DNA from 4 places in the Streptomyces sp. HNM0645 genome. Region 1 is predicted to be linked to each of the others. Evidence: riboswitches for the same ligand, from Rfam matches in the RefSeq annotation. Region 1 holds a riboswitch; each other region holds the start of a gene.
What was found. Region 1 has a riboswitch for cyclic di-AMP ahead of QMZ92_RS14595 (M23 family metallopeptidase). Riboswitches for the same ligand answer to the same signal wherever they lie in the genome.
Positions count from the first base shown of each region.

Region 2: it holds a riboswitch for cyclic di-AMP, as region 1 does, so the genes downstream of both, QMZ92_RS11045 (C40 family peptidase) here and QMZ92_RS14595 (M23 family metallopeptidase) in region 1, are expected to answer to the same signal.
Region 3: it holds a riboswitch for cyclic di-AMP, as region 1 does, so the genes downstream of both, QMZ92_RS06550 (C40 family peptidase) here and QMZ92_RS14595 (M23 family metallopeptidase) in region 1, are expected to answer to the same signal.
Region 4: it holds a riboswitch for cyclic di-AMP, as region 1 does, so the genes downstream of both, QMZ92_RS21700 (LysM peptidoglycan-binding domain-containing protein) here and QMZ92_RS14595 (M23 family metallopeptidase) in region 1, are expected to answer to the same signal.

Region 1 is NZ_JASHLT010000017.1:117,888-121,321, reverse strand. Features, by position in the region: gene QMZ92_RS14600 (tyrosine-protein phosphatase) at 1-771, opposite strand, end outside; cyclic di-AMP (ydaO/yuaA leader) riboswitch at 1,616-1,776, shown strand; gene QMZ92_RS14595 (M23 family metallopeptidase) at 1,781-2,749, shown strand; gene QMZ92_RS14590 (SGNH/GDSL hydrolase family protein) at 2,973-3,434, shown strand, end outside.
Region 2 is NZ_JASHLT010000014.1:31,041-34,474, reverse strand. Features, by position in the region: gene QMZ92_RS11055 (helix-turn-helix domain-containing protein) at 1-718, opposite strand, end outside; gene QMZ92_RS11050 (ATP-binding protein) at 978-1,418, shown strand; gene QMZ92_RS11045 (C40 family peptidase) at 1,610-2,086, opposite strand; cyclic di-AMP (ydaO/yuaA leader) riboswitch at 2,090-2,263, opposite strand; gene QMZ92_RS11040 (hypothetical protein) at 2,611-2,919, opposite strand; gene QMZ92_RS11035 (ATP-dependent Clp protease proteolytic subunit) at 2,927-3,434, opposite strand, start outside.
Region 3 is NZ_JASHLT010000007.1:130,530-133,963, reverse strand. Features, by position in the region: gene pcrA (DNA helicase PcrA) at 1-827, opposite strand, end outside; cyclic di-AMP (ydaO/yuaA leader) riboswitch at 1,038-1,206, shown strand; gene QMZ92_RS06550 (C40 family peptidase) at 1,205-2,383, shown strand; gene QMZ92_RS06545 (hypothetical protein) at 2,609-2,962, opposite strand; gene QMZ92_RS06540 (C40 family peptidase) at 3,214-3,434, shown strand, end outside.
Region 4 is NZ_JASHLT010000031.1:11,713-15,146, reverse strand. Features, by position in the region: gene QMZ92_RS21710 (cytochrome P450 family protein) at 1-491, shown strand, start outside; gene QMZ92_RS21705 (transglycosylase family protein) at 655-1,635, shown strand; cyclic di-AMP (ydaO/yuaA leader) riboswitch at 1,892-2,055, shown strand; gene QMZ92_RS21700 (LysM peptidoglycan-binding domain-containing protein) at 2,059-2,721, shown strand; gene eno (phosphopyruvate hydratase) at 3,043-3,434, shown strand, end outside.

The sequences.
Region 1 (3,434 bases):
CGCGCTCGTGAGGCCGAGGCCGTCCGAGAGATAGCGCTCGGTGCTGCCCCAGACCTCCTCCATGGTCTCGAACGCCGCCGCCAGGTACTCGGCGCGGGCGTCGAACAGCGGGCTCAGCAACTCCATCACCTCGGGTGACATCCCGGCCGGGGAGTTGTCGCTGCGACGCACCTTGTAGCGCCGGTGCGGGTCGTTCGACTTGAGGTAGTCCGCCTCGATGGCGTCCCGCTCGACCCCCACGGCCAGCAACGAGACGGCGATGGACAGACCCGCCCGGTCCTTGCCCGCCGCACAGTGCATCAGCGCCGGCGTGCTGTCCTCGGCCAGCGCGTGCAGGACGCGGCTGTGCTCGGTGGTGCGCTCCTTGATGATCAGGCGGTACGAGGCGATCATCCGTCCGGCCGCCTGGCCGTCGGCGAGGATCGACTTCAGCTGGTCGAGGTCGCCGTCCCGGACCATCCGCCAGAACTCGGCCCCGTCGGCCGGGTCGGACAGCGGGATGTTGACGTTGCGCACCCCGGCGAGTTCGACGTCCGGGCCCTCCAGCCGCTGGTCCGCGGAATTGCGGAAGTCGAAGATCGTGTGGAGCCCGAGCGAGGAGAGGAAGGCCGCGTCGGTGTCCGTCGCGTGCGCGAGATGGCCGCTGCGGAACAGCCGTCCGAACCGAACGCGCCGTCCGTCCACGGTCGGCAGTCCGCCCACGTCCCGGAAGTTGCGCACACCGGACAGTTCGGGTTCGGTCGACGGGGTCTGGGGCAGCTGCTGCGTCACGGGGGCTCCTCCGTGTCTGCGGTCGGCGCTGCTCGCCGACGATGGCGCGGTGCTGACACTACGACATCGATTCCTGAGGCAATTATTTCGACCCGTGCCTGCCGGGCCGTTGCCCCTCGTCGAACTCCCCTCGGTGATGTGCGGGGTTGCTGGAGTCCGAGAGGTCTGGATCGAGGCGGTCGGCGACGGCCGGGTCCGGCTTCTGCCCGGCGCGAGGAGCGGCCACGCACTGTTCCCGACCGACCGGGACGAGCTCCTCCGTCCGCACCGGTGGGCCGCGCACCGAGCCGGCCGAGGCGGTCGCGGAGAACCCGGCGGCGGGCGGCGGCGACGGGTGTGGAGTGTCCGTGGTCGACGGCGCCCGGTTCGGGCGGCGGACGGGCGACCGTGCCGGAGTGGGGCTGGGCCCGACCCCGGGCTGCTTCCCGCGGGTCCGAGGCCGCTCGCCGGGCGGGATCGACCACGGCGATTCACGGATTGCGGGAATGGAATTCCGCCCGGACGAGTGAAAGCTGTTTTTTGTGCCACCCGCACGCTTGAATACATTGCGCCCACAATGGGCCATGTGTCCGAATTGGATATTTTAGGGTGACGCGCCCTGGTTGGGGATGGGGGCGGTGGTCACCCGTGAGCTGAATCATATCCGTGACGTTCCGTGGGGCGTGCGACGGTCCAACTCCCTTGCCTGCGCGGAAAGCGAAGATCCGTAATCCACGGAGCGTGACCGGGAAATGTGGTCTGATGTCCGGCAGATCGATTCCCGGGCGAAATGACGGCTTGTTCGTGCCGACCCGACTCCCTTACGGTCACCGCAATCCGGTCGGAACGCCTAATCCTGCCGCCGTCCGGAATATCGCACCCACCCACATGTGGCAGGAGCGGGGGACCCAGGTACTGCGCCGTTCCGTGACCCCGGACGGCTCGGGGTGAAGCTGCGCCCACGGCGCGGCCGGGCAGCTCCAGCCCGAACCCGACAGCTCACCTCGCAGGCGGCGGAGAGGAATGCGCCATGCCCGGTAAGGGGAAGCACCGCCGTCCGAGGACCAGCCCGTTCAGGCGCGGATTCGTCGCCGCCGGCACGGGCGGAGCCGCCATCGCCATCCCGCTCATCGGTGCCGCCGGCGCGAACGCCGCCGGGCAGTCCGCGCCCGCCGCCGGGCATGCCGCCCCGACCGTGCACAAGGCCGTCGTCCCCCAGGCGCCGCAGGCCGGCAAGGCGGCCAAGGCCTACACCGTAGTGGCGGGTGACCACCTGTCGAAGATCGCCGCCGAGCAGGATGTCGCGGGCGGCTGGAAGAAGCTCTACGCCGACAACCGTGCCGCCGTCGGTGAGAACCCCTCGCTGATCCACCCGGGTCTGAAGCTCAGCCTCCATGCCGGGCCGAAGGCCGCTGCCGGTGCGAAGCCGCAGGTGAAGGCCGAGCGCAAGGCCGACGCCCCGGCGAAGGCCAAGGCCGAAGCCGAGAAGCCGGCCGCCTCCGCCGAGCGCGCCTCCCGCACCGCCGACCGCGGCGCCTCGGCTCCCGCGGCCGCTCCCGTCCAGGCTCCTGCCGCCGCCGTCGCGAACATCCCCTCGGGCTACTTCGCCCCGGTGGTCGGCGGCGTCAGCACCGCCTACAAGACCGCCGGTGCCCTGTGGTCCAGTGGCTACCACACCGGTGTGGACTTCATCGCCCCCACCGGCACGTCCGTGAAGGCGGTCGGCCCCGGTACCGTTGTCTCGGCGGGCTGGAGCGGTGCGTACGGCAACGAGGTCGTCATCAAGCACCACGACGGCACCTACTCGCAGTACGCCCACCTCGCCCGGCTCTCCGTCTCCTCCGGCGAGAGCGTCACGGGCGGCCAGCAGATCGGCCTGTCCGGCTCGACCGGCAACTCCACGGGCCCGCACCTGCACTTCGAGATCCGCACCAGCCCCGGTTACGGGTCGGACATCGACCCGCTGGCCTACCTGCGCCAGCACGGGGTCACGATCTGACGTCGCGTCGGTACCTCACACGGCGTCCCCGTCCGCCGGCCCCGCGCAGGGGGCCGGCGGACGGCTTCGTTCCCGGCCCCGGCCGGTGTCGGTGAGAGGCGGCGGGGTGGGTCCGACGGCTATTCCCGCTTTACCGAAAACTGACCTGGTGGTCTATATCACGCGTCGTCAACCCCTCCCTACGGTGGCGTAGGTCACTTCGAGAGGTGAATGATGGCTCGACGTGGCAGATGATTCGCGATCAAGAGCAAAGGATTCCTTCGGGTCGTACGCGGCGATCGGTGACAGCTTCACCGAGGGCGTCGGAGACCCCGGACCCGACAGCCGGTTCGTCGGCTGGGCGGACCGTCTCGCGGTCCTGCTGGACGACCGTCTACCGGAACACACCTTCCGCTACGCCAATCTCGCCGTACGCGGCAGGCTCCTCGACCAGATCGTCGAGGAGCAGGTCCCGCGCGCCAGGGAACTCGCCCCCGACCTGGTGACGTTCTGCGCCGGAGGGAACGACATCATCCGGCCCGGCAGCGACCCCGACGACGTCGCCGAACGCTTCGAGCGGGCCGTCGCCGACCTCGCCGCCTCCGTGGGTACGGTGATGGTGACGACCGGCTTCGACACCCGCGGGGTGCCCGTGCTCCGCCACCTCCGGGGCAAGATCGCCACGTACACGGCACACGTCCGTGCC
Region 2 (3,434 bases), on a different contig from region 1:
CGAGAACAACCACGTCTAGATCAGAAGTGTTCGGAAAGGAGAAGATAACGAAAGATCCAGTCAGTCCCACGTAGCCGCCCGTCGAGAAGGGCAGCACCTGCAACCGAACATGCGGGAGTTGGGCCATCTCCAGCACCCGACGAAGCTGTCCCCGCATCACCTCCCGACCGCCCACCTGGCGCCGCAGGACCGCCTCGTCCAGCACGGCACTGAAGGTCAGCGGGCGTTCCGCCCGCAGCACGCGCTGACGCGCGATGCGCACTTCCACCAGTGAGTCGACCGTCGCCGTCGGCACGCTCTCCAGTGCCGAACGGGTCACCGCCCGCGCGTAGTCGGGCGTCTGCAGCAGCCCGGGCACCACCGAGGTCTCCAGGGTGCGCGCCGCGCTCGCCTGGGACTCCAGGCTGATGAAGTCCCGGTACTGCGGCGGAATCACCCCGCGGTACGCGTGCCACCAGCCCTTTCCTCCACCGTCCGCCGTACCGGCCAGCGTCCCCAGCAGCTCGCGCAGCCGTTGGTCGGCGACTCCGTAGGCGTCCAGCAGCCGGGCCACATCGGCCGGTTTCACACCGCTCGTTCCGGTCTCTATGCGGCTCACCTTCGACTGGTTCCAGCCCACGAGCAGCGCCGCCTCCCGGCTCGTCAGGCCGACGCCCAGCCGCAGACCGCGCAGTTCCTCCCCGAGCTTGCGCCGGCGCACCGCGGGACCCTGCCGCATGCCGAATCTCCTCCTGTTCCCCGCTGCCCCACGGCCGCCGGGCACCGGCGGACGCAGCGCCAAGTGTGCGCCCAAATACGCTCTCGCGTAGCAGAGTTCACCGCTTTGAGCGACAGATATATGCATATCCAGGTGGATCCCCTGCCATGGGGGTGGCAACAGTGGCAGTCTGGCGCGAAGCGCAGTCCGAGGCTGTTCCGGCATCCAATCCGCTACGTGCCGCGCTCCGGCAGCCCCGGTGGGAAAGGGACAGCTCGCCATGGCAGACCATCAGGAAGCCTCCGTCACTCTGCCGAGCGATCCCGCCTCGGTATCCGCCGCGCGCAGATACGTCTCCGAGGTCCTCGCCGAATGGGGAGTGCCGGGGGAGACCGACACCGCCGACACGGTGCGTCTCATCGTCTCCGAGCTCACCACCAACGCCGTCCAGCACACCTTCGGGCTGTCCCCGACCTTCACGGTGGACGTCCGGCTGGAGCGCGACGAGCGTCTGTGCATCGGCGTCACGGACAGCCATCCCCGCAGGCCCCAGCGCCTGCCCGCGGCCGTGCAGCAGGACAACGGCCGCGGCATGGTCATCATCCGCTGGCTCATCGCGGAATGCGGGGGAAGGCTGCACGTCGACCCCACGCCCGAGGGCGGCAAGACCGTCTGGATCGCGATCCCCTGGAGCGTGGCCGGCGCCGAGCCTCCGCACTGAGTGCCCGGACCGGTCACCGCAGTGGTGGGCCCGCGCCGGCCGACGTGCCCGCGCCGAACGACGTGCCCGCGCCGGCCGACGTTCCACGCTCGGGGGCCGACGCCGGAGACCGCCCCGCCGCTGCGCGGCGCCACCTCGGCCGACGGGGCATCGGCGCCGCCGGTGCGCACGGCCGGCGGCGCCGATGTCCGCTAGCGCACGCGGCCGTACCGGACGCCCTTGGACCAGATCTTGGTCAGCTTCACGACGGAACCGGTCTTCGGCGAGTGCCAGATCTTCCCTGCCCCGGCGTAGATGCCGACGTGGTACACGTACCCTCGCGACTGGAAGAACACCAGGTCACCGCGCTGCCGCTGGGAAGCGGAGACGTGACGGGTGCGGTTGTACTGCTGCTGGGCCGTGCGCGGCAGTCGCTTGCCCGCCTTCTTGTAGGCGTAGAGCGTGAGCCCCGAGCAGTCGAAGCGGCTCGGACCGGTGGCCCCGTACCTGTACGGGGCCCCCTTCTTCGACGCGGCGACCTTGAGAGCCTTCGTCGCGTGCGCCGAGGCCGCCTGTGCCTCCGGCGCACCGCCCGGCACGATCAGCGAGCCGCCGACGGCGGCGATCGTGAGTGCCGAGACGGCACCCGTCCGGGACAGCAGGGACGGGAGATGTGTCTGCGCAGCCATGCGCAACCCTTCGTCAGCCGCCTGTGAAGGATGACCTGTCGGGTTCGGACTGGCGAAGACGCCCGGCCGCTCACACGGCTTCACCCCAAGGACCAGCCACCGTCGCGGTGGTCGGCCCGCAATGCTGGGTCCTCCACTCCTGCCGAAGCCCTCATGTCGACCAGGCATCCGGTGCGGCGGCAGGACTCGGCGTCCGCCCGGACCGCCCCGCCGCGGTGGCGGGGGCTTGTCGTCCCAGGGATCTTGACCCACGAGCTGCCGGATTTCCGAGTCGAAACGACGATTTGTGAGGCTCCTCACCACTGATCTGTTCGAGTGGACAGGGCCGTTCGGGGGACCGGGTGTCGCCGGGTGACGAGCCCCGTACCTGCGGCGGAGTGCGTCATTGGGCCGACCGGGCGATGCGGTTGCGCAACTTGCACAGGACGAAAGTCGAAGCCCTCACTGGTCCGGATGGGCGACACCCGGTCGTACGCCTCTCGGGCGGGTCGCGGGCGCCGGATCGCCCCTATCGCAGTGGGTCGTCAACTGTGTTGCTCCGGTGGCACGGTGATCCGGGAGGCTCGGCGTTCCCCGTCCAATACCCGTAGCGCGCGGGCCAATGTGACGGTGTGCAGCTCGCTCTCGCCGCGCATGTGCATCACCGTCAGAGCGTCGCGAAGCGCCGTGGCCTGCGCGACCAGGGCCTGTGCGGCGCGGAGGGCTCCATACGTGTGTGTCCCGCGTGCCGGGTTGATCCTTCCCAGCTGGTCGACCACTTCGAGATAGCTGTCGACGAACTCGCTCTCGGCGCGTGTCAGCGCGGGCAGCGGCGGCAGTTCGGGTGGCAGCACCGCCCGCTCACCCGCGGCCGACGGAAGTGAGGAACGTCTTCCGGTTCTTGACGATGTGGTCGACCAGCCCGTAGTCACGGGCTCCCGCAGCGTCGAACACGGTGTCGCGGTCGAGGTCGGCGGCGATGCGTTCGGCGCTCCGGCCGGTGTGGTGGGCGAGCATGGCCGTGAGTTGATCCCGCAGCCGCAGCAACTCCTGTGCCCGGATGTCCAGATCGGTGGGCTGCCCCTGCACCGGCTCGGGCAGCGAGGGCTGCTGGACGACCACGCGCGCACCGGGCAGGGTCGCGCGCTTGCCCGGGGTTCCGGCGGCGAGCAGTACGGCGGCGGTCGACGCGGCCTGTCCCAGGCAGGTGGTGACGACGTCGCAGGTCACCGTCTGCATCGTGTCGTAGATGGCGGACATGGCGCCGACGGGGCCGCCGGGCGAGTTGATGTAGAGCGAGATGTCCTGGTCCGGCGCGGCGTACTCCAGGTACAGGAACTGCGCGATGACGTCGTTGGCGGAGGTGTCG
Region 3 (3,434 bases), on a different contig from region 1:
GCCTGGAGCAGATGGACCGTGGTCATGATGATGTCGTCGAAGTCCAGCGCGTTGGCCTCGCGCAGGCGGGCCTGGTACATCCGGTACGCCTCGGCCAGTGTCTTCTCGAAACCTCCCCCGGAGCCCTCGGCCTGGGAGTCACCCCCGCCTGCCTGGTCGGCGAAGGCCTCCTCGTCGATCAGCTCGTTCTTCAGGTTCGAGATCTTGGCGCTGAACGACTTCGGCGGGTAGCGCTTCGGGTCGAGGTCCAGATCGCGGCAGACCAGTGCCATCAGCCGCTTGGAGTCGGCGGCGTCGTAGATCGAGAAGGACGACGTGAAGCCGAGCCGCTTGCTCTCGCGGCGCAGTATGCGGACACACGCGCTGTGGAAGGTGGAGACCCACATGGCGCGGGCGCGCGGGCCGACGAGGTGCTCGACGCGCTCCTTCATCTCGCCCGCGGCCTTGTTGGTGAACGTGATGGCCAGTATCTGGCCGGGGTGGACGTCGCGGGTCGCCAGCAGATGGGCGATCCGGTGGGTCAGCACCCGGGTCTTGCCGGAGCCGGCGCCGGCGACGATGAGCAGCGGCGATCCCGTGTGGACGACGGCGGCGCGCTGCTGCTCGTTCAGCCCGTCGAGCAGGGCCGCCGGGTCGATGGCGGGGCGCGGGGCACCGTTGCGGTAGTGGGTGTCACCGGACGGGGGCGCGTCGAACCTGCCCTCGAAGAGGTCGTGCGGGACCTCGTCCGCGGGCAGGTGCTCGTCGTCCTCCGGTGGCGGGGGCTCCTCCGGGGCCGCGGTGCGCTGGAGGTCCGCCAGGAAACTGTCGTCAAAGAGGCTGCTCATCGCTCTCCGAGTCTAGGCGGCCCCACCGACGGCCCGCCGCCGCCTTCGCGGGAATCACCATCGGACACCTCCAGTCATGACACGGACACATAGTGCCAAGGTCACGGAAATGTATCGGGCAAATCGACCACTCTCCTTCACAGCAGCACCACACTTTGGCTAGCGTGCTCGCCCAGGCGGCCCGTACCCCCTTCGGCGAACCACGCCGGCCGGGCAGCCGCGCCGAATCCGTGCCCCTCACAGAGGAGTTCGGAACCGGGGACCCACTCACAAGCACAACCGGGGTGAATCGGGCCTGGTTTCACCTGGCCCGTAGGGCAAACCTTCCGTTCCGTCCGAACCCGACAGCTAACCCGGTAGGCGTTCCACGGAAGGAGATGCCGGCCTTGGCGTCGCACCGCAAGCCGCGCAGCCGCACACGTACGAACACACCTGCCGTCGGGATCACGACGGCCGCCATAGCGGGGGTCTCGCTCCTCTCGGCACAGAATGCGACAGCCGATCCGAAGCCCAGCATCGAGGAAGTCCAGAAGAAGGTCGACGACCTCTACCGCCAGGCTGGTTCGTCGACCCAGGAGTACAACAAGGCGAAGGAGGCCGCCGAGCAGCAGCGCCGCAAGGTGGACCGGGCCCTCGACGAGGCCGCCGAGCGCACGGAGGCCCTCAACGAGTCCCGGCGCGCCCTCGGTTCGTACGCGACCGCCCAGTACCGCACCGGCGCCGTCACCCCGACCGCCGCGCTGCTCTTCGCCGACAACCCTCAGTCCTACGCCGACCAGACACAACTGATGGACCGGCTGACCGAACAGCAGCGCGGCGCCGTCACCGACTACGAGACCCAGCGGGCCGAGGCGGCGAAGCAACGCGCCCAGGCCACCAGGAGCCTGGAGACGCTCACGGACTCGCAAGATTCGCTGCGCGTCAGGAAGCAGGCCGTCCAGAAGAAGCTCGCCGAGGCGCGGGAGCTGCTGTCGCAGCTGACCGCCGAGGAGCGCGCACGGCTCGCCGAACTCGAGCGCAAGAAGGAGGAGGAGGCCCGCCGGAAGGCCGAGGCGAGGGCCAAGGCGGAGGCCGAGGCCGAGGCCGAGGCCGAGCGGCAGCTCCAGGAGCGTGAGCGGGAGGAGCGGGAACAGGCGGGCACGGACACCAGCACCGGCACGGACACCGGCACGGGGACGGTCTCCGGAACGACCGGCGGCACGTACGCGGCCAAGGCCGAGAAGGTGCTGTCCTTCGCGCGGGCCCAGATCGGCAAGCCGTACGTCTGGGGTGCGACGGGCCCGAGCTCGTACGACTGCTCCGGGCTCACCCAGGCCGCCTGGCGCGCGGCGGGCGTCGACCTGCCCCGGACCACCTGGGACCAGGTGAAGGCCGGACAGAGTGTGGCGACGGCCGACCTGCTCCCGGGTGACCTGGTCTTCTTCTACGACGACATCAGCCATGTCGGGATCTACATCGGTGACGGCAAGATGATCCACGCCCCCAAGCCGGGCGCGAACGTCCGCGAGGAGTCGATCTACTACATGCCGATCCACAGCAGCATCCGGCCCGCGTAGCGTTCACGCGGGCCGGAGACCCGCACCGCCGCACTCGCGGAGTCACGGACTCGCGCCACAAGGCCCTTCGCAAGAGGGGGGTTGCGGCGCGAGCCGTGTACGGGAGGGCGGTGCGGCGGAGACCGGTCCCGGGGCCCGGTCCGTCACGGAGGCTCCCGGGCGGCTCGGGGCCGCGCGGCCGTGATGCCGCCGCCGCGGGCGGGACGCCCGGGGGCTCCGGACCACTCAGGTCCAGAGGGTCGCGATGAAGACGTTCGCCAGGGTCAGGCCGCCGACCGCCCCGAACAGCCCCTTGTCCACGGTCTCCTCGTCCCGCTTGACGTAGACCAGGGCAAGGATCACCAGGAGCACGGCGAGCTTGATGCCGATCTTGAGGTTGTTCACGGGCTGGTCGTCCGCCTGGTTCAGTCCGACCAACGCCACGCCCGTCACCAGCATGGTCAGCGCGCCGTGCAGCATCCCGGGGGTGAAGCGCGCCGTCCCCGCCCCCATCGCCTTCATCTGGGTGAGGAAGCCGCCGAGCAGCGCCGCGATACCGATGATGTGCAGGGCGACGAAGACATTGATGAGTACGTCCATGGCACCGGAGCCTAGCCGGACGGTCCCAAAGCGAACCCGGGCGGTCCATCTCATGCCAATTCCGTTCATGGTGCCACTTCTCCGTGACCGGGAGCTCTAGCGTCCTCACCCAGGTGGCCGGCTTCACCACCGTCCGTTACCCGGACGGCTGCCGACCGCCCCCGCCGGAAGAGCCGGTGGCGGGCCGCTCCCCCTGTGCGGTCCGCCGCCGGTACCCGTACCGGCGGGCCCCTACGGAAGGACAGGCCCTCGTGGCAGCGCACCGCAAACCCAGGCAGCGCACGCTTCCCGGAACCGCCGCACGCCTCTCCGCCACTCTCGCGCTCGCCGGTGCGGCCACCGCCACCGCCTTCGAGGGCGCCGGGCACGCCGAGCCGGTGCCCGCTCCGGACGAGGTCCGGGCCGGGGCTGACCGGCTCTACCAGGAGGCGGAGGCCGAGACCGAGGAGTACAACGGGGCGAAGGAGAAGGC
Region 4 (3,434 bases), on a different contig from region 1:
TCATCGGGAACGGCACGTACGCGCTGCTGCGGAACCCGGGGCAACGGCAGCGGCTCCAGGACTCGCTGGCCGCCGGCGAGAACGGCCTGCTCGCCACCGGGATCGAGGAACTGCTGCGCTACGACGGGCCGGTCGAGCTCGCCACCTGGCGGTTCGCGACCGAGCCGCTGACGCTCGGCGGCCGGGACATCGCCGCCGGCGACCCGGTCCTCGTCGTGCTGGCCGCCGCGGACCGCGACCCTGAGCGGTTCGCGGAGCCCGACAGCCTCGATCTCGGCCGCCGGGACAACCAGCACCTCGGGTACGGGCACGGCATCCACTACTGCCTGGGCGCGCCGCTCGCGCGGCTGGAGGGGCAGACCGCGCTCGCGACCCTCCTCACCCGGCTGCCCGACTTGAGGCTTGCAGCCGATCCGTCGGAATTGCGGTGGCGTGGGGGGCTTATCATGCGCGGATTGCGCACTCTGCCCGTTGAATTCACCCGCCGCTGAAACTGACGGCCAGTCAGGGCTGTGACTTTTACGTGATCTCCGCTGCATCGACTTGTGACTGACGTCGGAGTGCGGCTACGTTCACCCCGACTCCGGGTCATCGAGGTTTCAATCGCTTCGAGAGTCCCTGGAGTTTTCTGTAGTCACACGGAAGGCGCACCGCATGCTGTCCGGGAACGGCCGACACCGCCGACCTCGTCAGGTCCCCGCCCTCATCGTCGCGGCAGGGGTGACCGGATCGGCCATCGCCATCCCGCTGCTCGGCGCGGGTTCCGCGTCCGCCGCCGACACCGCCACCTGGAACCGTGTCGCGGACTGCGAGAGCGGCGGCGACTGGAGTGCCAACCTCGGCAACGGTTACTACGGCGGCCTCCAGATGTCCCAGGAGATCTGGGAGGCGTACGGCGGCACCGCGTACGCGCCGCGCGCGGACCTCGCCAGCCCCTCCGAGCAGATCTCGGTCGCCGAGATGGTCCTCGCCGCCCAGGGTGCCTCCGCCTGGGAGAGCTGCGGATCGATCACGGGTCTGGGCGGCGGTGGCTCCGAGCCCGCCGGCACCCCGTCGGCCGACCCGCTGGGCGACGTCGTGAAGGGGCCCTCGTTCGGCGACGGGGCGGATTCCGTGCCCGAGCCGGATGCCGGGGACCCCTCGCCGGCCGGGTCCCGGTCGGGCGCGGGCGAGTCCGCCTCCGAGTCGTCCGAGTCGTCCGAGTCGTCCGAGTCGTCCGAGCCGTCCGGGCAGTCCTCCTCACCGTCCGGGTTCCCGGAGTCCGCCGGATCCGCCGAGGGCTCCGGTGGGAGCGCGGAGGCGTCCGGCGAGGCCGGCGCGGAGGCGGGCACCGGCAAGCACCGGGGCACCCCCGCCACCGAAGGGGATGAGGCGGGCAATTCGGGCGATGACCGTGAATCCGGTCGACATGCCTCACGAGGTGATGGAACGACACGGGATGACGCCGCCACGGGAGATGAGTACGTCGTCCGCGTCGGCGACAACCTGTCGTCGATCGCCGACGCGAACCAGGTGCCCGGCGGCTGGCCCGCCCTCTACGAGGTGAACCAGGACGTCGTCGGCTCCGACGCGAACCTCATCCTGCCTGGCCAGAGCCTCGATCTCGGCCCGGGGAAGGGCGAGTTGAAGGAGTAGTTCAGGTGTTTATGTCCGGTTCTGTGCGAGTGAGACAAGAGTCTCTTCCGGTCAACTGGCGCCGCTAGCCGGTCAACTCCGGTCATCGTGGCTCCCACCTGCGAAAACGGACATGTCACCCCGTCAGTTTTGGGCGATTTCTCCCCGATGTTCGTCTTTGAACATCGGGGAGACGTGTGTCTACGGTCTGAACCGCTCGCAACGCGGGCCCCGACGACCGCACGCCGAATCCTGCCGGCGGCCGCCGGGAACAGTCGTCGCGCAAGCGCCGAAGGCAGGAGCGGGGGACCCAAGGTAAGTGCCGGACAGGCCCGATGAGGGCCGCCCGGCTAGGGGTGGAGCCGTGCGTTCGTCGCACGGCCGGGCACCACATCGGCCCGAACCCGACAGCTCACCTCGCAGGCGTCGGTGAGGAGAACTTCGATGCTGCTTTCCGGCAAGGGCAAGCACCGTCGCCCGACGGTCTTCCAGCGGTCCACCCGTGTCGCCACGCTCGCCGGTGTCGCCGGCGCCGCCATCGCCGCCCCGCTGATGGCCTCGGGCACCGCGTCCGCCGCCACCGCCTCCGAGTGGGACGCCGTCGCCCAGTGCGAGTCCGGCGGCAACTGGTCGATCAACACAGGCAACGGCTACTACGGCGGGCTGCAGTTCTCGGCCTCCACCTGGGCCGCCTACGGGGGCACCGCGTTCGCCCCCACCGCCGACAAGGCCAGCAAGGCGCAGCAGATCCAGATCGCCGAGAAGGTCCTGGCGGGCCAGGGCAAGGGGGCCTGGCCGAACTGCGGCACCGGACTGTCGAACGCCTCGTACGGCGGCGCCGCCCCGGCCGCCCCCAAGGCCGCCGAGCCCAAGGCCGAGCCCGCCGCCCCGCAGCGAGCCGAGGTCCCGACCAGCCGCTCCGAGCGCGCCGCCGCCCCGGTCAAGAAGGGCGACGGCGAGTACACGGTCAAGGCCGGCGACACCCTCAGCGGGATCGCCGACGCCGAGAAGGTCAAGGGTGGCTGGAAGAAGCTGTTCGAGCTGAACAAGGACATCGTCGAGGACGCGAACGTCATCCACCCCGGCCAGAAGCTCCACCTGAGCTGATGCCCGGCCCGGGGACCCTCGTGGTCCCCGGGAGGTGACCGTCGTCCGGTGGGCCCGGCGGACCACCGGGCGGTGCACCCCCCGTCCCCAGGCCCCGGCCCGGTGCGGCATCCCCGTGCTCCCCGCAGTCCCGCGGGCACGGGAGGTACCCCCGGGCCGGGGTCTTTGTCCGTTCCGGCCGGTTTTCCGTCCCACGGGGCGGGCATCTGCCGGACGATGGCACCCGGGCGGTTAGGCTCTTGCCGCAAGGCCGAAGCGGCCCTGCACCGACACGGCCCCGCTTGTGTCACCTCACGCGTCACATCCCAGAAGGAGATGCTCGTGCCGTCCATCGACGTCGTCGTAGCCCGGGAAATCCTGGACTCCCGAGGCAACCCCACGGTCGAGGTCGAGGTCGGCCTCGACGACGGCAGCACCGGCCGTGCTGCCGTTCCGTCCGGTGCGTCCACCGGCGCCTTCGAGGCCCTCGAGCTCCGCGACGGCGACCCGAACCGCTACCTGGGCAAGGGTGTCGAGAAGGCCGTCCTCGCCGTCATCGAGCAGATCGGCCCCGAGCTCGTCGGCTACGACGCCACCGAGCAGCGCCTGATCGACCAGGCGATGTTCGACCTCGACGCCACCCCGGACAAGTCCTCCCTCGGCGCCAACGCGATCCTCGGCGTCTCCCTCGCCGTCGCGCACGCCGCCTCCGAAGCGTCCGACCTGCCGCTGTT